Regions from separate parts of the Planococcus shenhongbingii genome, predicted to be linked through region 2. Evidence: riboswitches for the same ligand, from Rfam matches in the RefSeq annotation. Region 2 holds a riboswitch; each other region holds the start of a gene.
What was found. Region 2 has a riboswitch for S-adenosylmethionine ahead of QWY16_RS03970 (MetQ/NlpA family ABC transporter substrate-binding protein). Riboswitches for the same ligand answer to the same signal wherever they lie in the genome.
Positions count from the first base shown of each region.

Region 1: linked by a shared signal. The riboswitch ahead of QWY16_RS14270 (methionine biosynthesis PLP-dependent protein) and the one ahead of QWY16_RS03970 (MetQ/NlpA family ABC transporter substrate-binding protein) in region 2 are both predicted to bind S-adenosylmethionine.
Region 3: linked by a shared signal. The riboswitch ahead of QWY16_RS09285 (aliphatic sulfonate ABC transporter substrate-binding protein) and the one ahead of QWY16_RS03970 (MetQ/NlpA family ABC transporter substrate-binding protein) in region 2 are both predicted to bind S-adenosylmethionine.

Region 1 is NZ_CP129235.1:2,890,380-2,897,576, forward strand. It holds gene QWY16_RS14250 (STAS domain-containing protein) at 1-438, opposite strand, end outside; gene QWY16_RS14255 (hypothetical protein) at 484-672, opposite strand; gene QWY16_RS14260 (cobalamin B12-binding domain-containing protein) at 650-1,675, opposite strand; gene QWY16_RS14265 (antibiotic biosynthesis monooxygenase family protein) at 1,672-1,977, opposite strand; SAM riboswitch class I at 2,169-2,271, shown strand; gene QWY16_RS14270 (methionine biosynthesis PLP-dependent protein) at 2,348-3,469, shown strand; gene metC (cystathionine beta-lyase) at 3,466-4,641, shown strand; gene ystJ (NADP-dependent malic enzyme) at 4,728-5,957, opposite strand; gene QWY16_RS14285 (SDR family NAD(P)-dependent oxidoreductase) at 6,142-6,906, opposite strand; gene QWY16_RS14290 (3-hydroxyacyl-CoA dehydrogenase family protein) at 6,903-7,197, opposite strand, start outside.
Region 2 is NZ_CP129235.1:782,840-790,036, reverse strand. It holds gene QWY16_RS03985 (IclR family transcriptional regulator) at 1-518, opposite strand, end outside; gene QWY16_RS03980 (acetamidase/formamidase family protein) at 845-2,146, shown strand; gene QWY16_RS03975 (metallophosphoesterase) at 2,250-3,053, shown strand; gene QWY16_RS03970 (MetQ/NlpA family ABC transporter substrate-binding protein) at 3,169-4,002, opposite strand; SAM riboswitch class I at 4,161-4,279, opposite strand; gene QWY16_RS03965 (alpha/beta hydrolase) at 4,457-5,359, opposite strand; gene QWY16_RS03960 (hypothetical protein) at 5,675-6,592, opposite strand; gene QWY16_RS03955 (SRPBCC domain-containing protein) at 6,924-7,197, shown strand, end outside.
Region 3 is NZ_CP129235.1:1,856,116-1,863,312, reverse strand. It holds gene QWY16_RS09310 (NAD(P)H-dependent oxidoreductase) at 1-93, opposite strand, end outside; gene QWY16_RS09305 (helix-turn-helix domain-containing protein) at 142-699, opposite strand; gene acsA (acetate--CoA ligase) at 1,264-2,982, opposite strand; gene QWY16_RS09295 (ABC transporter ATP-binding protein) at 2,984-3,697, opposite strand; gene QWY16_RS09290 (ABC transporter permease) at 3,712-4,551, opposite strand; gene QWY16_RS09285 (aliphatic sulfonate ABC transporter substrate-binding protein) at 4,564-5,553, opposite strand; SAM riboswitch class I at 5,711-5,823, opposite strand; gene QWY16_RS09280 (homoserine/threonine efflux transporter) at 6,035-6,664, shown strand; gene QWY16_RS09275 (CPCC family cysteine-rich protein) at 6,880-7,197, opposite strand, start outside.

The DNA.
Region 1 (7,197 bases), 1.9 Mb from region 2:
CTCCGGTTTGACTCCTGTAAAGATGCTGGATGTGCCCATCAAGCTGAAAGATTGAAGAAGGGAATCCAAATGGCGCAGTCCGTCATCGTTAATCCTCCCCATTGCCGTCAAATCAAAAATGACAGTGTCAGCCTGGGTTTCATAAATGCGCACCAGCAAGCGTGGCGTAAATGCCAATACTTGTTCTTCGGTCAAATCCCCGAACAAGGGAATGAGCAGCCGTTGCTTATCCAATTGGATGCACGGCGCAGATAATCCCCTTACTTTTTGAAGCAATTCCAGCGTCCGTTCTTTTTCTTGAAAAAGATCATAATCCGTATCCCGAAGTCTTTCCCGAAGCTTGGACAGTTGGCCGGCCACGTGCTCTAGCTGACTATCTTTTAGCACAATGACAAGAGATAGAAGCGTCGGATCATTGCGTTTTGCATGAACATCCACTAAAAGCAAATCGCCTCTTTTTGAAACGAGATTAAGTTCAAATTTTTACAGCGAAGATTCTATTCTCAGCAGTTTTTTTGCTTTTTGTAAACTATCTGCATCAACAATGTCTGTAAATTTACGGCATTCTCCGAATAATTCTTCTGCCTCCATAGAACAGTCGACTACCAATAATTCATTGTTCACTTCAAATGCCGGGAGCGGCAGTCCATTAAATTGAGATTTCATAGTCATTTTCAGGCTTCTCTCCCGTCTTGATCCAAAGTTCCAATTGGTTTAAGTCTCTTACCACCATTGCCCCGCTATTTCTTAAAGAATTTGAATTTGAAATATTGACTGCACGTCCGCCGACCAGAACAGCCGGCTGGAACTCCAATGCCAAAAATTCATTTACGTAGGTTTTCAATAAAGGCAACCTGTAAGCAAGCGCTGCCGACAAAGCAATAACGTCAGGTTTCCATTTTTCTGCTGCTTCCAAAGCATGCGGCAGTGGCAGATTCGGTCCCATATATTGGACTGACCAGCCATATTCCTGGAACAGAGAGGCTACCATTTTCAATCCGATATAATGGTCTTCTCCTTCTGGCCCCAATACCATGACTTTTCTTTCCCCGCCTCTTTCTGCCAGTTCTCTATTTTCTACAGCAGATACCACGAAATCGCAGATTGCGGTAGCCAGATGTTCATCGGCAACTGTGATTTCATTGTTTTCCCATAACGTGCCGACATGATACATCGCCGGCGTCAGTAATTGGTCGAACAATTCTTTTCGGCTATGGCTTTCAAGAAAAGATTGAATCTGGCGCAATGCTTCCATATCTTCCCCTTGCAGAAACAATTCCGCTAGTTGGGTTGGCTGCATCATCTCCTCAACCTCCTTTTGCCACAGTTTAGAAAGTAATTCATTTGCTTGCTGAAGACAATCCAGCATAAAGCTTTCTTCAAGCTTTTCCGTTTTTCCTGGAAGGATCTTAATGAGCCGTTCAAAATTATCAATGATGAGGGCTGTTTCCACATTGCGGCTGTTCAATACCGTCTCCAGCCAGCGGCTGTAATCTAAAAATACTTGTTTGTCTTCCAGTTCATAAGCTGTTTCGAGATGATCCAAATGGTGATGGTTGTCTTTCTCGGTATGCTGGAAGCCCCGCTCACCGAACCGTTCCCAAATGCTTGGATACGCTTCATAAATGCTCGTGGCTGTTTCCAGTGCGATTTGATCTTTAATAGCTTTGTTCATTCCGCTACGACCTCGTATTGCCGGACTTTCGGCACAATTCCAGCTAACGCCTTGTCCGGATAATATTTTTCAAGCTCATGGATTTCTTTGAACTCATTGCTTCTGACCCATTTCAAATAAGCTTCTTCTGAATGCCATTCCAAATGCACCGTCAATTCATTTAACTTTTTAGTGTTCTGGATAAGCCGAAACTGATGAAAGCCTTCAGCCAGGTCCACCCGCCGGGAACGATTTTGATATATTTTAATGAGATCCTCTGTTTTTTCTTCCGGCACTTCAACTGTTGACGTCACAATATACATCCATATTCCCCTTTTACTGAATTGATACTGTCTATTATAATCTTTCGGTCTTCGAATTAAAAGAAATGCACTATAGTTGTCCTCTGCCGGATAGGATGATTTATTTTGAATATTTCAATTCCCTCTTGCACTTCTTTGTAAAATACTCTAAACTTTGAAATATCCAATTATACATAACTTCATAATTTTAATTCTTATCAAGAGAGACGGAGGGATTTGGCCCTGTGATGTCTCAGCAACCAGCCTCACGGCCACGGTGCTAATTCCAATAGGCATTTGCCTAAAAGATGAGAAGATTGTGTTACCTGAACAGGGGCTTTCTTCTTTTTGAAGAAAGCCCCTGTTTTTTTTAATTGAAAGGATGATGAACATGGTCGAACATAGCTTGGAGACACAATTGGTGCAGTCGGGAAACCGATGTGATGCTAAAACGGGAGCAGTCAGCCCACCAATTTATTTATCAACCGCCTATGGACACGAAGCACTTGGCAAGTCGACAGGGTTTGACTATACACGTACAAAAAATTTAACACGCAGCATTTTGGAAGAAGGCATCGCGAACCTTGAAGAAGGAGATGCAGGGTTTGCCTGTAGCTCCGGAATGGCGGCTATCCAACTTGTCTTGTCGCTGTTCCGTCCAGGTGACGAGCTGTTAGTTCCGGAAGACATTTACGGCGGGACTTATCGGCTGCTCGGCCATTTCGCTGACGTCTACAATATCCAGGCGACTTATGCAGAATTCAAAGATGTTGAATCAACTGAACAGCAAATCACCATTCAAACACGGGCGTTGTTTATCGAAACTCCGACCAATCCATTGATGCAGGAAATCGATCTCCAAGCTTATGCAGCACTCGCAAAAAAGCACAATCTGCTGCTTATTGTCGATAATACATTTCTAACTCCTTATCTCCGGAAGCCGCTTGCATTAGGAGCGGATATTGTCATCCATAGCGCTACTAAGTACATCGGCGGCCATAACGATGTACTAGCTGGAGTGATTGCCGCAAAAGGCCAGAGCCTATGTGAGCGATTAGCCGCTTTGCATAATGCCACCGGTGCCGTGCTGTCCCCGTTCGATTCATGGCTTTTGATTCGTGGATTGAAGACTTTGCCTCTCCGTATGAGGCAGCATGAAAATAACGCTAAAAAGATTGCTGCTTTTTTAGAAGAGCAGCCCATCGTTTCACAAGTTTTATATCCTGGTAAAGGCGGCATGCTGTCATTCCGGCTGCAAAAAGAAGAATGGGTTTCTCCATTCCTCTCAAACATCCGCCTGATTGCTTTTGCAGAAAGCCTCGGAGGTGTGGAAAGTTTCATCACTTATCCTGCCACACAGACTCATGCAGTTATTCCAGAAAAAGAAAGGCTGCACCGCGGCATATGTAATCGCCTGCTCCGTTTTTCAGTCGGCATTGAAGATGCTGACGATTTAATTGCTGATTTAACCCAGGCTTTCGCCAAACTTGAAAAGGAGGCTCTTCGCCTATGACCGATCATTTGGAAACTCAATTTATCCATTCAACCGGAGTTGACCGGCAAACCGGAGCAGTAAACGTCCCTGTTTATATATCTTCAACTTATCACCAGCCGAGCTTTGATGAATTCGGCCCTTTCGACTATAGCCGTTCGGGAAACCCCACGCGCTTGAAGCTGGAAGAAACCATTGCCAAACTTGAAAACGGCACGCGCGGTTTTGCGTTCGCTTCCGGCATGGCTGCCATTTCTTCCGCTTTCATGCTGCTTTCTGCTGGCGATCATGTTTTGATTTCTGAGGACGTTTACGGCGGTACTTACCGCTTTGTTACAGAAGTGCTGAATAAATTCCATATCGATTATACATTCGTCAATATGACCGATTTAAGTGAAATGGCAGAAGCCATCCGGCCGAATACAAAAGTGATTTACCTTGAGACGCCGTCTAATCCTGTCATGAACATCACCGATATCGAAATTGCAGCAAAACTGGCGAAAGCCAACGATTGCCTGACATTTGTCGATAATACTTTCATGACGCCCCTTTATCAAAATCCCTTGGACCTTGGAGCGGACCTTGTCTTACATAGTGCAACGAAGTTCTTGTCCGGGCATAGCGATATTATTGCAGGGCTCGCCGTTACAAAAGATGCGGAACTGGGAGACCGGCTCGGGTTTATTCAAAACACTTTCGGTTCGGTCTTGGGAGCTCAGGATTCCTATAACTTAATCCAGGGCATTAAAACTTTGGGTGCCCGGCTCAAGCAGTCAGCCGCTTCAGCCCGTATCATCGCCGACTATCTGCACAGCCATCCTGTAATTGAAGAAGTCTACTATCCCGGATTCCGTTTCCATCCGGGATATCCGATTCATGAACGGCAAGCTTCAGGTGCAGGAGCGGTCCTGTCACTCCGCTTGGCAGATAAAGCGGCGGCCCGGACGTTTGTTGAGAGCTTGCGCATTCCCATCTTCGCTGTCAGCTTAGGCGCCGTCGAATCCATCTTATCGTATCCTGCGACGATGTCCCATGCTTCTATGCCAAAAGAAGAACGTGATAAACGGGGCATTACAGACGGATTATTGCGCCTGTCAGTCGGATTGGAACATACCGATGATTTACTGGAAGACTTGGAACAAGCATTGCAGAAAGTCCGGGAATCTGCAGGAATCACATCGTCTATAAGATAAAGAGCAACTTCTCCCCTCTTTTTCATCTAAAAAAGCCGTTCAATCGATTAGATTGAACGGCTTTCTTCTATATATATATATATATATTAACTGACTGATCCGGCCGCAATTTCAACTGACTGGTTTTCCTGCACGGATGCGTATTTTGCTACACCTGTTTCCACTGCAGCTTTTGCAACAGCTTCCGCCACTGCTGGGGCTACCCGCAGATCGAATGGAGCCGGAATCACGTAATCATCATGGATTTCCTTTTCCTCAATCAAACCAGCAATCGCATGTACAGCAGCAACTTTCATCTCATCATTAATTTCACGTGCCTGTACGTCCAATGCGCCTCTGAAAATCCCCGGGAATGCCAACACATTGTTGACCTGATTCGGGAAATCAGATCGGCCTGTTCCAACTACACGGGCGCCTGCTTCTTTCGCCAAATGCGGCAAAATTTCAGGGTTTGGATTAGCCATTGCGAAAATGATAGAGTCTTGAGCCATACTGCGAACCATGTCCTGTGTAAGAGCACCTTCTGCCGAAACCCCGATAAAGACATCTGCACCTTTGATCACTTCGCTCAGCAAGCCTTCAATACGTTCAGGATTTGTGTTTTCTGCGACTTTTTCCTTGAACGGATTCATGCCATACGTCCGTCCTTTAAAAATTGCACCTTTCGTGTCGCACATAATCAACTGGCTGCATCCGAATTTTCTCAATAGCTTAACCACCGCAATACCGGCAGCTCCTGCTCCGTTGACCACTATTTTAGTCTCTGCAATATTTTTACCGACTAATTTTAAAGCGTTGGTCAAGCCAGCCAATGTGACAATCGCAGTTCCGTGCTGATCATCATGGAACACCGGAATGCCCATTTCTTCTTTTAAACGCTCTTCGACAATAAAACATGTCGGAGCGGAAATATCTTCCAAGTTTACGCCACCAAAACCGGGTTCCAGCAATTTGACGGTTTGTATGATTGTTTCTGCATCGGTAGTATTCAAGCAAATCGGAAAAGCGTCCACTCCAGCAAATTCCTTGAACAATACAGCTTTTCCTTCCATTACCGGCAATGCTGCTTCAGGGCCAATATTGCCAAGGCCAAGAACAGCTGTTCCATCAGTGACAACTGCCACAGTGTTGCCTTTCATCGTATAGTCATATACTTTATTGCGGTCTTGGGCAATTTCCTTGCATGGTTCAGCCACTCCGGGAGAATAGGCCAAGCTTAAATCCCGTTCATTTTTCACTGACACTTTTGATCGGACTTCCAGCTTTCCTTGATGTTTTCGGTGCAAATGCAAAGAATCGTTTTTTAGGTTCGACATTGCCTCATCTCCCTTTATTCATAATTGTTCATTATAAAGAGTTTTCAGAAAAAAGGAAGGTTTTTTCAACCATTGGCATAACATTTCATCCTTTGGACTGAGACAAAGAAAAAAGGAAGCGCTTTCTAAGCCGCTTCCTTCCCTCATCACTACAGGCCGTATAACCCACTTCAAAATCTATCTTCTAGATGGCTGTCCAGCCGCCATCCACTTTAATCGTTTCACCCGTTACAAAATTCGCTAAGTCAGAAGCCAAGTAAAGAACCGCTCCTGAAATGTCTCTTGGCTGAGACAAGCCGTCTAGAAGGATGCGGCTATGCACTTCATTTTTGAATTCTTCGTCTTCAAACATTTTGGCAGTAAATTCGGTTTCAATGAATGTCGGTGCCACAGCATTTACACGTATGCCGTTTTTTGCCCATTCCACTGCCAGCGCTTTTGTCAGCTGCACCAAGCCGCCTTTGCTCGAGCAGTAAGCAGCCCGCTTAACGAATCCAACAAAAGCCATTTGGGAAGCAATATTGATAATGCGGCCGCTGTTTTGGGCCAGCATATATTTAGCAGCCGCCTGGCTGGCAAAAAAAGCGGTCTTTAAATTCAAATCAAGAACCGTATCCCAATCTTCTTCAGTCACTTCCATTGCTGGCTTAGCAATATTGACGCCTGCATTGTTGACGAGCACATCAACTGTACCAAAATGTGCAGCTGCCGTATCGATAAGGAATTTCACTTCTTTAATGTCACTTAAATCTCCTGATACTGCAATACAGCGGTTGTTATATGTCTGTAATTCATTCAACGCCTCCTGCAGCACCGTTTTGTCACGGCCTGAAATCACCACATTGGCATTCAGTTTGGCAAAAGTCAGGGCAATGTCTTTGCCGATTCCTTTGCTGCTGCCTGTAACAATGACTGTCTTGTTTTCCAGTTCAGAAAAGTATGCACTCATTTGCCATTCTCCTTAATTGCTTTCATATCATTTTTCAGAAAGTGAATAAGTGTCTGTTCCCTTTCAGCATTTATTTTCTCTGACACCTCTGGATCCCATTTGTAAAATCCTTCTCCATTTTTATCTCCAAATTTCTTTTCTTCCACCAGTTTTGTCAGAACTTCACCAGAGCGCTGAGCTTTTGAGAGATCCTCGAACAAATAATTCGAGATGGCAGAAAATACATCCAGTCCGCCCATGTCCGCTGTCATAAGCGGTCCAGTTACCGGCAGCCGGCGGCCGATGCTGTAT
Region 2 (7,197 bases):
TGCTCAAACAACTCCCGATCGATGAAGGTCTGGTCTGTAGCCTGGCTAAGCGAAAGGCAGGAAGAAATTCCCTCTAGTTCTGCAGGCTGTAAGTTCGCCAAGATGACTTTGCCAAGTGCGCTAATATGGGCGGGAGACCGGTCGCCAATCTCAGGCTGAAACGGTTCCTTGAAAGGCGGTTTGAGCATTTGCTTCATCACCACATCGTTGTTTTCCAATACGCCGATATAAACCCCTTCTGACTCCTCTACTCCTAATTGATAAGGCGTTTTCAATGAAGTCCAGTCAAAAGGGCGTGTGCTGTGGCCTTGATAAAATTTTCCCTCGTTCAATTTGAAGTATTTATCTTTTTTGATGACGTAATTCATGTTTTCCAAAGTGCTGAGCAAGCGAAAAGCCGTAGTTTTATTGAAAGACAAAGCCGTACTGATTTCTGTTAAGGTCAGAAATTCCTCTTCTTGCAGCAGGTCCAAAATCTGCAGCCCTTTTTTTAATGCGGCCACCTCATAATTGCTCATCAAGTTCACCTCATCTTTGAACTCATCTTAAAGGAGCATTTCTGCACTTACAACAACTTGGCATTTTGTTTCGCTATGTGAAATTTTACTGGTGCTTCCTATTTCGATACACAGTTCATTTATGGGCCTGGCTCCTGCTGTTATATAGATGGAAGCCGTCTTTGAAATCGTTGGTTTTATTGATATAAAAAAGTCGTCTTTCCTTCTTTAAATTCTGAATTGAGCAGGCTGTTTGAAAATGCAAAACAGCGCATTTAATTGTTAAAGGCCCCCTAAACCTATATAATTTAAGTAGTCTGATAATTCGAATAAAGAGGAGGATTATTGTGAACAAAACGGTAGTCGAAACGTTATTTGTCAATCATTTCGTAGACGGCATTTTGGATCCGGGAAAAGAAATGTTAGGGCCGGTGAAAGACGGTGGATACATTATTGCGAATACGGCTCCAGGCTGTTGGGGCCCTATGATTACACCAAGCATCAAAGGCGGCCACGAAGTGACAAAACCTGTTTATGTGGAAGGGGCTGAACCGGGCGACGCAATTGCCATCCGGATCCAGTCCATCACGGTCACTTCCCAAGCGACCGCTTCCGGCAACGACAAAATGATTGAAGACCGCGCAGACGGTGATGGCTACGTCGCCGCGAAATGTCCGGAATGCGGAACAAAGAATCCGGAAACCGTCATTAAAGGCATCGGCATGGAAGCCATCCGCTGTGCGAAGTGTGGAGCGGACGCCACTCCGTTCGTTTTCACGAATGGCTATACCATTTTCTTTGGGGAAAACGGCGATGTCGGCCTCACCTTGCCGCAAGAAGCAGCTGAAACCATTGCAAAAGCTGGACGGGATTACATGAAAACTCCCGAAGCTTCTGTACAAAATCCGGTCGTCACGTTTGCACCACATGACTTGGTCGGCACGATGGCACGCATGCGCCCTTTCCTCGGACAATTGGGAACGACGCCATCCCGGCCAACGCCTGATTCCCATAATGCCGGAGATTTCGGTTCTTTCCTGGTCGGTGCCACCCATGATTATGCGAGCACGCAGGAAGAATTGGAAACCCACCGGACGGACGGCCATTTGGATGTCAACCGTGTGCGCGCCGGTGCTGTTTTGATCTGCCCTGTTAAAGTTCCCGGAGGCGGCGTTTACCTCGGTGATATGCATGCGATGCAAGGAGACGGTGAAATCGCTGGGCATACAGCAGACGTTTCGGGCATCACCCATCTCCAAGTCCATGTCCTGAAAGGGTTTAATATCAAAGGACCAATCTTGCTGCCGAATGTCGAGGACCTGCCCTATACGGCGAAGCCGTTCACTGCAGAAGAACGGCAATCCGCCCAGCAAATTGCCGACAAATGGAACGTCTCTCAGATCGAACAATCTTATCCGGTCTCTTTTATCGGATCCGGGCCGAATTTGAATGATGCGACTGAAAACGGGTTGAACCGAGCTGCTGAATTTTTCGGTGTGTCCGTTCCGGAAATCATGAACCGTGCGACCATCACCGGAGCGATTGAAATCGGCCGCCATCCAGGTGTCATTACGGTGACTTTCCTTGCTCCGGAAGCGTATTTGAAAAAAACCGATTTATTCGACTTAGTCAAAAATCAGTACGGATAATACAAAAACGCCATTCCAGAAAAGGAATGGCGTTCTTACTGAATCAGTGCATGACCGGAATATGGATTTTAAACAGATGCAACCGAGACAGGAGGAACCGCAGTTGAAAATCGCCGTTTTATCAGACATTCATGAAGGGTTAAACCGCAAAAAAGCAGAAACAGATATTCTAGCTATAGTCGAACAATGGGTAAAAAACCACTCCCCTGACGTATTCATCGTGAGCGGAGATCTAGCTGCCGGCCCTGAAAAAGGCTTGGCTCTTTTAAATCGGCTGCAAGACGGTTTTCTGGAAACCAAGCTATTATTCGTCCATGGCAACCACGATGTCTATGCGGAAGATTCCGCCGCTGCCTATTCCAAACTTCTCGAGTTCCGCGGAAATCTTGGCAACGGCCCTGTCCAATTGAACGAGGACTGGGTCGTAATCGGCGATGGCGGCTGGTATGATTACACATTCGGCGTTGCGGGATTTACTGAACAGCAATTTGCCAAAGGCGTATTCGGCAGCTTTACCTGGCCGGATAAAACGTATGCCCACTGGCCAGTAACCGACTCTGCCTTGACGGAGCAGTATACCGCAAAACTGGAGAACTGGCTCAAAGAATATCGCGGCAAAAACATAATCCTGGTCACTCATGTTGTACCGTTCGCTCATTTTCTGCAAGTGAAGGAAGATCCGAGCTGGGATTTCTTCAATGCGATGATGGGAAGTTCGCGCTTTGGCGAACTGGCGTTGGAATACCAGGTCAAAAAGCTTATTTTTGGCCATACCCATACACGCTATCATGAACATTATAAAAACATTGAAGTAATCTGCAATCCACTCGGCTATTACCCACATGAATGGAACCTGCAGTCGGCTGAAGAAGAAATCGCATCAACGATTAAAATGATTGAAATTTAAAGATTTGCGCTTTCCGCATCTTCCCTTTTTCGATGCTGCGACTGCTGGCCAATACCGTTAAACAAAAAAAGCCGCCTTCGATGGATTCCATCGAAGGCGGCTTTCTCATTAGGTTTTACCATGAAGGAATAAGCGATCCGCTGAAATCTTTTTCAATGAATTGTTTTACTTCATCGCTATGGTACAGTTCAAGGAATTGCTTGATCGCTTCATCGTCTTTGTTTTCAGTGCGTGACGCAACAAGGTTGACGAAAGGCGAATCGCTTGGTTCGATGAAAATCGAATCTTCTGCTGGCACAAAGCCCGCTTCAAGTGCGAAATTGGTATTGATCGCTGCTGCATCCAGCTCGTTCAATTGGCGTGGAATTTGAGCAGAGTCCAGTTCGATAAACTCGTAGTTGTTTTTGTTTTCAGCGATATCCATCACAGTCGCCTGCAAGCCGACGCCTTCCTTCACTTTAAGAAGGCCCGCTTTTTCGAACAACGCCAAAGCCCGTCCGCTATTGGTCGGATCACTCGGCAAACCGATTTTTGCTCCTTCCGGCAGTTCGCTGACATCTTTGTAGTCTAATGAATAAATGCCCATCGGAAACGTGACCGTATCACCGACGCGGACCAAATCCAAGTCCCGGCTTTTTTTCATTTCTTCAAAAAACGGTTCCGTCTGGAATGAGTTCAAGTCAATTTCCTCTTCTGCTAACGCAACATTCGGCATTACGTAGTCAGAGAACACTTTCGTTTCAATGGTGAAGTCCAGTCCTTGCTCTTCTGCAAGCTCCGCAACTTTTCCGACGAGCTCTTCATGCGGGCCACCGGTTACGCCGACAGTTAAAACACCGTCACTGACAAGGCTTTCCGCTTCTTTAGTTGATGCCTCTTCACCACTTCCGCAAGCTCCTAAAACTGCTGCTGACAAAACCAGTACACTTCCTGCTATCCATTTCTTCATGTCATTTCCCCTTTTCCTGTTTCTTTTTCATTGCCAGTGTGGCCAGTAAAACCTTCAACTGCATGCAGCCGTTGTAATGACAACCGCTTCCTTTTTTGTGAAAAATAAAAATGCCTCTCTTAAAAGAGAGGCATTCAAAAAAGTTTGAGTTTACACCTCTCTTATTTTCCAAAATACCAAGTATTTTGCAGGATGTAGCACCTTTTCATGGTCGTTCAAAACCTTGAATGGTTGCCGGGCTTCACAGGGCCAGTCCCTCCGCCGCTCTTCATAAGAGATTTACATATTTAATTTATATTTTCATACTATTTCAATATAACGCAAAAAGCAAGACCCATTTTGTTTATTGTGAATTTTAGCAATAAAGAACCAGAGTGAAATACAACTTAGGTTTAGAATTTCCATTGATAAAGGAAAGCGATTTTTTCGTCTCTCTGCTTCCTTTAAATCAGTCTCACAAATGCTCCTTGAACCACTCAATTTGCGGTGGAAGAAAACCCGACAATCCTGGTTCTCCATAGGCACTATAGTGGCCGCCGGGAAGAATCACTAATTTTTTTGGCTCATGTGCTTTTTGAAATGCTTCTATGGTTAAATCCGCTGTCGCCAACATATCATTTTCTGCCACCAATATTAATAAAGGTGTCGGGGAAATACGCTCAATCGTGCTGCTTGGGCTATATTCCAAAAGAGCTTCCATTGTTTCAAGCGTAATTCTATTTTCCCAATTTGGTGCAATCGTGTTCCCTGTTTCAGTAAACCACTCAAAAGCCTCTGGAATTGGCAAAGCACTTACTTCACCTTCTGGTGCAACTACCGGCACATACTGGTGCTCGGCTCCCATATAACGGGCCAGACGGTAAGCACTTAGATTTTGGACGAATCCTTGGAATATATCATTTCTCATTAACCGTTGAGCACTCTTCCATCCGTTTACCACGGGAGTTTGGGCTACGACAACTTTCACCCGCGGATCTATTGCCGCCAAATGCAATGCATGAGCTCCGCTGTAGCCAGTTCCCCAAATGCCAATTCGATTTTCATCTACTTGATCATGAGTTGAAATCCAGCTGATCGCATTTCTATAATCTTTATGCTGCTCTGCAGGAATCACATGCTGCCTTGGCTCCCCTTCACTTTCCCCGATAAATCGGTAATCAAAAACCAATACGGCAAATCCTGCCTCTGCAAATTTTTCTGCGAAGTTTTTCAAATGCATCTCTTTCACCGCATTAAATCCATGCGCCATGACAATCGCCGGTTTCTTACTAGGCTCGCCTCCTTCCGGAACGTATAACCAGCCCTTGCAATTTAACCCTTCACTCGCGAACGTAATATCATTCTTGATAACGTTCATTCCATCCCTCCTTTGGAATTTATTATTTCGAAAATATAGCAAAAACTTCCTCTTTCTAAATATATCAGAAAAATCAGATAATTAATATAAAGGATTGATTATTGTACAGGTCAATTGAAGGAGAATTCCTTTTAAAGACCCTGGTTAGTATTTTTCATTACAAACCCTAGCAGAGCTGCCCGAAATCGGCCTGCCTTATATTCTTCTAAAACATTAAGTTTTGCTCTATAACCCATCATGCCCAATCATTCTACAAGAAAGGAAAGCGCAAAAAAAGGACCAAGAGTTTCCTCTAAGTCCTTGAAGGTTTTCCTATTATTTGTTCTTGTATTCCGTCACAATCGTGCCAATCAGAATCCCCATTACTCGGCCTTTGAACGCATCCGGCACAGATTCCCCGGTTGGGTTTTTGTAATACAGCCGATTGGCTTCTTCATTATACGTAAAGCCAAGTTCCATTAATTTCGTTTTTAACGGCTCCGGCAATTGGTCGCTGCCTGTCACTTCTTTAAAGTAAGGTGTTGTATAAATGGAAACATCGACGTCATCCAAGCTGGATTCGAGAACGAATAGATCCGTATCACTTTTCACAATCCATTGGCCTTTAGAGCTGACCGCTAATTGCATATGTTCCAAAGTGGAAATGCCCTCCAGATTAACGCCGAAAATCTGGTTGATCAGCACGCGGCTTTCTGCGCCAGTGAGTGCGTAATCATGTTCTTTCAGATAGCGGTCCATCACTTCATTTTTCGCCATTTCCATAATCCGTGCATCTTGCTTAGTCGATGCCGGTTCTTCGTTCAAAGAGACGCGCAAGCTTTCCATCACATCTGTAGGATAGCTGGCCAATTTGCTGCCATAATCCATCTTCGAAACGTAGTTCAGATCGATATCAAAGATCTCTTTTACCGCCAGCCGAACTTCATTTCCTTTGACCTTTTTACCGAATGAAGCTAAGTAACGGTCCATGACGTTCACTTTCGGCATCGTTTGAATCACGGCATCTACTTGTATTGACTTAGCATCCACTCCCAAACTAACCCGGACCGCTCTCATCACTTTCTTCGAGTACTTGGCATCCTGTTCAATATGCTGCGCTTCGTAAGCTTGAGTATTCGAGTATGCCGGTGCTTCTGCAGCATAGACGCTTCCTACTCCGCCAGTCAAAGTTACAGTTGTAATTGTGCTAAATAAAACAATATTTTTTGCCATGGTCTTAATCTGGTTTCTCATCTTCATTCCTCTTTCTAGTCATCCTATTTTTCACATTATCCGAGACAGGGGGGTCTTACTAATCTTTAATGTTTACAACTTTTCCTATATATTACATTAATAATTACTTTTAATCTACCTAAATAGTCTTTTATACCTGTCGTCACTCGTTACAATTCTAAAAAACGACACAATTTATTACATTAAATAAAAAACCGCCGCTTCCTAAACGTTAATACGTCGGAAGTGGCGGTCTATACAATTTAGATTATGTCGCATTTCCAGATTTATCGGGAATGGTTTCCAGCTGAAAATGGGTATACTACATTAAACTCAATCAGGAGGTTTTAATATGGCAACTCCATCAAGCTACCGAATCGATTCCGCTTCAAGAGTGATTAAGGCGTCGCCGAATGCTATCTACCAAGCGTTCATGAACCCTGTATCTTTGCGTTCTTGGCTTCCGCCAAAAGGAATGTCGGCCCATATGGACGTTTTTGAACCTCACGAAGGCGGAACTTACCGGATGACTCTTACCTACGAAACCGATCATCCAACCCCCGGAAAGACTTCCGACAATACGGACGTAACCGAAGGAAAGTTTTTGGAGTTGGTTCCGGACACCA
Region 3 (7,197 bases), 1.1 Mb from region 2:
ACCCAGTTTTGTCAATTCTGAAACTGCCAAGTCCTTTAACGCTCCATTGAACGATTGCGGTTCAGGATGTGCATACACAATCAGTACGTTCATCTTTTCATCTCCTCATGGATAAATCACTTATGTTTAGCCCGCGTCTTTTCAGATTTCATTTTCAGGATAGAACATCAGCATAAAAAAGCTGGCCGGTTCTGCTGTTTCATTTTTATAGCTGTGTGGAACCGTACCGGAAAATTGAATGGCATCCCCTGATTTTAATGTAAAGAGCTGACCTTTAAGATCCATGGTCAATTCCCCATTTTTCATGATGATGTATTCCTCCCCCAAATGGGTTTTGGCCAGATGAAAACAACCTGGTTCCAATTCGGTCATGTAAATTTCGAATTTTTTATCCGGATGAAAAGGGAAAAAAGGATAGACCCGATAATTGCCTTCATTGTCCGTGATGGGTTCAATATCAGTCAGACTAATTTGGTTGACTTGAGGTTCACTTTCCGTCATGAAGGAAGTGAAGGAAACTTGAAGGCCGTTTGCGATTTTCCATAAAGTCGTCACGGTCGGATTCGATTTCCCTTTCTCAATTTGGGCCAGCATGGCTTTACTGACACCGGTTGCTTCAGAAACCTGATCGAGTGTAAGGTTTCTTCGTTTCCGTAGATTGGCCAAGTTTTTCGAAATAATCCCTTGAATGTTTTCCATTCCACGCCTCCTGTTAATTTTATTTGCAAACAATATAACATACATTTAAACGCTTTAACAGACAAAGGATTTTGATTAATCCTTAGATAGCATTTCTCTAATAAGTATGTTAAGTCTTCGTAGAAAAAACCGTTCGTAAAAGTACACGTTTCCGAACGCTTCAAAATGGCTGTAAAAAGAATAAAAAGAACGTTCGTAAATGTGCCTAAACACTTTACGAACGTTCCCTCTTCTCCTAAACGTTTACGAACAAAAATATGCCCCTGCTTTTAAATCATGCTTTCTCCTCCCCCAGTAATATTTTTTCGTCTAATGCTAAAAGTTTAATTTCTAAACAGAAAATGTTTTTTTCTTAAGGCCGGCTATTAACTGGTAATGATTCCAAAAAACATCTTTTTGCGCATCCGGACTGTTCTCTTCCAATTCGCTCTGCCATTACCATTAATACAATATTGGGCAATTGAAATACATTCTTTTTTGCAGCAGGCGTTACTGTAAACACAACTCCTACTCAATGTGTCTCATATATTTCGATTTTTCATTATCGAATCATTGATCAGTTCTTTACTTGTTAACCAAGAGATCTGAACTATTCTTAGCTTCCCTGGCTTTTAATTCGCGGCGAAGCACTTTTCCGCTGATCGGGGTTTTGGGCAGCTCTTCGAGAAATTCAATTTCCCTCGGAGCAGCATGGGCAGCAAGCCCGCTGCGCACAAATAAGCGCAATTCTTCTAATAATTCCTTACTCTCCTGATACTCTTTGTTTAAGACAATAAAGGCCTTCACAATTTCCCCTCTTACGGCATCCGGCTTTCCAATAACGCCCACTTCGGCAACCGCCGGATGTTCAATCAGCTTGCTTTCAACTTCAAATGGCCCGATTCTTTCCCCCGAAGAGTTGATCATGTCGTCACTTCTTCCTTGGAAAAAGACATATCCTGTTTCGTCGATCGTTGCCAAATCACCGGATAAATACCATCCATCAAAAGGGAAATACGTGGAGTATTTAGCTGGGTCTTTCCAGACTTCCCGCATAAGAGAAGGCCAGTTTGCTTTTAAAGCCAATTGGCCGACTGCTCCAGCTTCCAGAATTTCTCCATCCTCCCCTAAAATAGCCGCTTCAATTCCTGGGAACGGTTTTCCCATTGATCCGGGCTTGATCGCTTCAGATGGTAAGTTAACGATTAACTGGGCTCCCGTTTCCGTCATCCACCACGTATCGTGGATGCGGTTTGAAAGTGTCTCTATTCCCCATCTCACAATTTCCGGATTAAGCGGTTCTCCCACGCTTAAAATATGCCGGATTTTTGATAGGTCGTAATTGCTAATCAGTTTATCCCCTTCTGCCATCAGCATTCTGAAGGCCGTCGGCGCACTGTACCAGACCGTTACACCCGTCCGCTCCAAGATGTTATACCATTCTTCCGCGCCAAATCTGCCCCCGTGAATGACAGTCGTCGTGCGGTTCAGCAATGGGGCAAATACTCCGTAGACGGTCCCGGTCACCCATCCCGGATGTGCCGTGCACCAATAAATATCGCCTTCTTTTAGATCCAGCACCCATCGCCCGGTGATGTATTGCTGGATCATCGCCCGGTGTGCATGGATGATCCCTTTCGGTTTACCGGTCGAACCGCTTGTATAATGGATATTCAATCCATGATCGAGGTCCACCCATTCAATAATATTTTCTTCTGTTTCAACATTCCTTGCTTCTTCAAATAAAGAAATTTCATCTCCTGTACATTGTTCCGGTTCAGCGGTAATAAAGACGGTTGTCAAAGACGGCAATTGTTCCCGCTGGACCCGTTTCACCAGTTCTGGTGATGCGATTAAAAAAGTGCCTCCGCAATCCTGGATTCTTTCTTTTACGGCATCTTCCATAAATGCTTCAAAAAGCGGCCCGACGACAGCACCAAGTTTAATGGCTGCAAGCATGGCAATATGGCAATCGGGGTGCTTCGGCAAAAACACGAATACGAAGTCTCCTTTTTTCACCCCGCGTTTTTTTAACACCGTCGCCCATAGATCAGATTTTTCTTTCAAATCACGATATGTAAGTTTGTATTCTTCCTGTTCTCCAATATAATGGAGGGCCGTTTTTTCCCCAAATCCTGCTTCGACATGGCGATCTACACATTCATATGCCATATTCACTTTTCCTGTTTGGGACCAGCTGAAATTCGACTCTATATCTTTCCAAGAGAAATCTTCCCAAGATGGTAATTCTTCCGCGATATTATAATGCCCTTTATTTGGTTGGATAATTGTACTGTTTGCCATTTTACTCGACCACCTTTTTACTCTGTAGTAGATTAAGTATTTCTGATTTCTTTTCTGCAAGAAGTGCACTTCCGCGATTTCTTGGTTTTGCAGCTTCCACTGTCAATTCCGCTTGCAGATAACCCGGCTGTCCGCCAAGGATGAAGATGCGGTCACATAAATACAGCGCTTCGTCAATGTCATGCGTCACCACCACCATCGTGGAAAGCTGCTTTTTTTGAATTTCCAATAACAAGTCCTGCAATTGCATTTTTGTGAATGCATCCAGTGCGCTAAAAGGTTCATCTAAAAGCAGCACAGCCGGCTGCCCGATCAACGCGCGGGCAATAGCGGTTCTTTGAGCCATTCCCCCTGATAAATCTTTCGGATAATAATCCCCGAAATCGCTTAACCCTACCAGATCCAAATAATCCCGCACTTCTACATTTTTTACATCTTTGTTTCCGAATAAAATATTGTCTTTGACCGACAGCCAGGGCATAAGCCGAGGTTCCTGAAATATCATGCCAATCGGCTGTTCGCCCGCTTCAGCTATTTTTATTTCTCCTTCGAAATCCTTATCCAGACCGGACAACACCCGGAGAAGGGTACTTTTCCCGCATCCACTCGTTCCCAGAATTCCAACCGTCTCACCTTCTTGAATGGAAAACGATAGATTCTTAAATCCTGCAAGTCCGTTATTGAATGTCCTTGAAGCCTCTTTCACTTCCAGCATATTGACACCTCCTCTTATTGTTGGTTCTGTAAATTATCCTGCCATCTCAAGGCACGCGCTTCCAGCGATTTCAATAAAGCGTCTGTCAGCTTCCCGAGTATGGCAAAAAGGATGATGCTTGCCATGATGAGCTCAGGCGAATATGTATTCTGGCCAACAACCAGTAAATAGCCGAGCCCTTGCCCTGCGCCCATCAGTTCAGCAGCGACAACGAACATCCAGCCCAAGCCGACGCCGCTGCGCAAGCCGACAAGAAAAGACGGCAGAGATGCTGGCAAAATGATTCGGCGCACAATCTGGAACGAAGTAAAGTGATAAATCTTCCCAACTTCAATCAGCTTGCGGTCTACACCTTGAATACCGGAGACGATATTCAAATAAACCGGAAAGAAAACACCCACTGCAATCAGCAGTACTTTGGACGGTTCTCCAATTCCCATCCACAAAATGAATAAGGGCACCCAGGCAAGGGAAGGAATCGATCTGAATGCTTGGATCAATGGATCCACAAGCTGTTCAAACCACTTGAAATAGCCCACAAAAGAACCCAATACAAGGGCCAGCATAGTCCCGGCAAAAAACCCGATCAGTACGCGAAGAAAAGTAATGCCGATATGCCCCCAAAGGGTTCCGTCTTGAGCCATCTCTACAATCTTTTGAAAAATTATGGTAGGGGCTGGAAAAACATAGGTGTCTATCAAGCCAAGACGTGCGGCTGCTTCCCAAGAGACCAAAAGAACGATCGGCAATATCCACCCGAGTACCAGGCCTCTAAACTTATTTGAATCCGTGCGGGATTTCGGCTTACTACTTTTCTCTATCGGAAAATCATTAGTTTTAGCGTTGATCGTCATCCAATTCGCCCCCTATTCCGTTGCGATCACTTTTTTCGCAAATCGGTCAATAATTAATTCACTAACTGTTTTTTCAATATCTGCATCGCCTTTAATCACGTTTTCCGACTTCAAGACAGCGCCAGCCTCTTCAAGTGCCTCGATTTGCTTATCGCCGGGAATGGGATCTGAGAAATCATTTCGCTCGATGCTTTTCTTAGCCACTTCCAACTCCATGTCTGCTTCTTTTGCCAAGATTTCTGCTGCTTCATCCGGATTTTCTACAACCCATTTCCGCGCTTTCTCATATACCTCAATTACTTTTTCTACAGCTTCCGGATTCTGTTCTGCAAATTCCGACCGGACATTCAACGTGCCATATGTATTTTTGTCATGGTCACGCGAGAATAAGTTTGCGCCGGAATCCACTTCAACTCTTGCCATATGCGGATCAAGGCCCGCCCACGCATCAACTTGGCCAGTTAACAAGGCATTGGCGCCATCCGCATGCTGCAAGTTCACAATCTCCAAATCCTTCGATGAAAGGCCTGCTTCCTGAAGTGAACGCAGAAGGAAGATGTAGGGATCCGTTCCTAAAGTGGCGGCAACTTTCTTGCCTTTCAAGTCCTCGACTGTTTTGATTGGTGAATCTTCCGTTGCTACCAGCGCAGTCCATTCTGGTTTCGAATAAATATAGACGGACTCGATGGGTGAGCCATTCGATTTTGCGATTAACGCAGCTGCTCCCGCAGTGGATCCGAAATCTACGCTTTTCGAATTCAAAAACTCCAATGCCTTATTGCTTCCTTGGCTCAGAACCCATTCCACTTCGATGCCTTCTTTCTCAAAAACTTCTTCTGCCCATCCGAATTCCTTTAAAGCCAAGCTCGTTGGCGAGTAATAGGCATAATCCAGAACTACTTTTTTCAACGCGCCTTGCTCTTTTCCTTGTGCATTTGAACAAGCCCCCAAGATAAACGACGCACCTACTAGCAACAACACAACTGCAATAATCTTCTTCATTCTAAATTCCTCCCGACATAATTTTTAATAATTCTTTTTATAATTTTATTTACTTAACAGATTCGTTTACTAGGTTTTACACATACAACTGCTCTCCTTTCTTGAACCCAAAATATAAAAAAGCCCCCTTCAATTAAGAAGAGGGCAGAAAATCCTCCTCTTATCTTTCCGATTCAATCGAATCAGTAGGATTTAGCACCTTTTCAGAATGTTATTCTGTTGGTTGCCGGGCTTCACAGGGCCTATTCCCTCCGCCGCTCTTGATAAGAGTGCTATTCACTTTTAAATGTACAAATTTTCAATCAGTCGAACCATTAGGAATTATCATACAATAGGCTCGAATTAAAAGTCAACCAGTTTTGAATTTTTTTCCTTCTGAACTTTTTTCATATAAAGTTTTTTTAGTCAGATTGCTTTAAATTTTCAAACCATGTAAAATTACTGGAATTACTTTTTTCATTTTCTATTAGGGGGAATTGCTGTGGATAATTTGTTTGCCTATATTTCAATAGCTGCCATGATGGTGATCATACCTGGGGCGGACACGATGCTGCTGATGAAAAATACGCTTCGGCACGGACCTAAGGCCGGTTATTATACGACGCTCGGAATGGCAGCCGGTCTTTCTTTTTGGACCTTGATTGCGGTTCTGGGCTTAGCGGTAGTGATTGCCCAATCGATCGTTCTCTTCACTTTGATCAAATATATAGGAGCTGCCTACCTAGTCTATTTAGGAATCAGAAGCTTTTTCTCGAAAAGCGGATTTTCTTTAGGGGAAATTCAGGAACAGGCACGCAAGCCGGCTGCCTCTTCCGTTCGGCACAACAAAGAATCCTTCAGGCAAGCGTTGCTGAGCAATGTTCTTAATCCCAAGACCGTGTTGGTCTATATCACGGTTATGCCTCAATTCATCGACATAAGCGGGAATGTAAACCAGCAATTGATGGTGTTGGCATTCATCTTAACTCTGCTGGCTGTCACTTGGTTCTTGTTCCTGGTGAACCTCATGGATTTAGCGAAAAAATGGCTGAATGACCCGAAATTCCAAAAGGTTTTCCAAAAGACGGCGGGTGCAGTACTGGTCGGTTTTGGAATAAAAACCGCGATTTGACCGATGGATTAACCGTTCAAGTGGAATCTCCAAAGCCGTTCAGGCAACTGAACGGCTTTTTGACGTTTTCTTTTAATCATGTTTCTTTCATCCAGTCCTTAAATTGATTACAACAATCCATGAGGGCATCCAATAAAGACGAAAAGTTGTGCCTGGATCGGCCTCGGATCTCTTTTTGGATGCAAGCAGCTTTTCCAAATTCGTTATACGTAAAATCAAGAAAGCAAATTCAGCTCATTTTCTAACTTGCGGATCTCATTCCATTTTTCTTTTCTATTTGCCTGCTTGTCTTTTTCCCACCCTTCATAAGCTTTTATTAATTTTTTCTTCCCGACTATAATGGCATCAAAATCATTCTTCTCTCTGTACATATTAAAGTTCTTTTGAAAATTGTTTCTTGCTTCTTCGAGCGAATAATCTCCATTGGGTCCTCCGAAAACTTCCGCTGAAGAAAGTTCATCATGGTTTTCGTCTTCCCAATCACAAAGTATACATATTTCAAAATCTCCTCTTGTCTGTAATGTAGGATACCC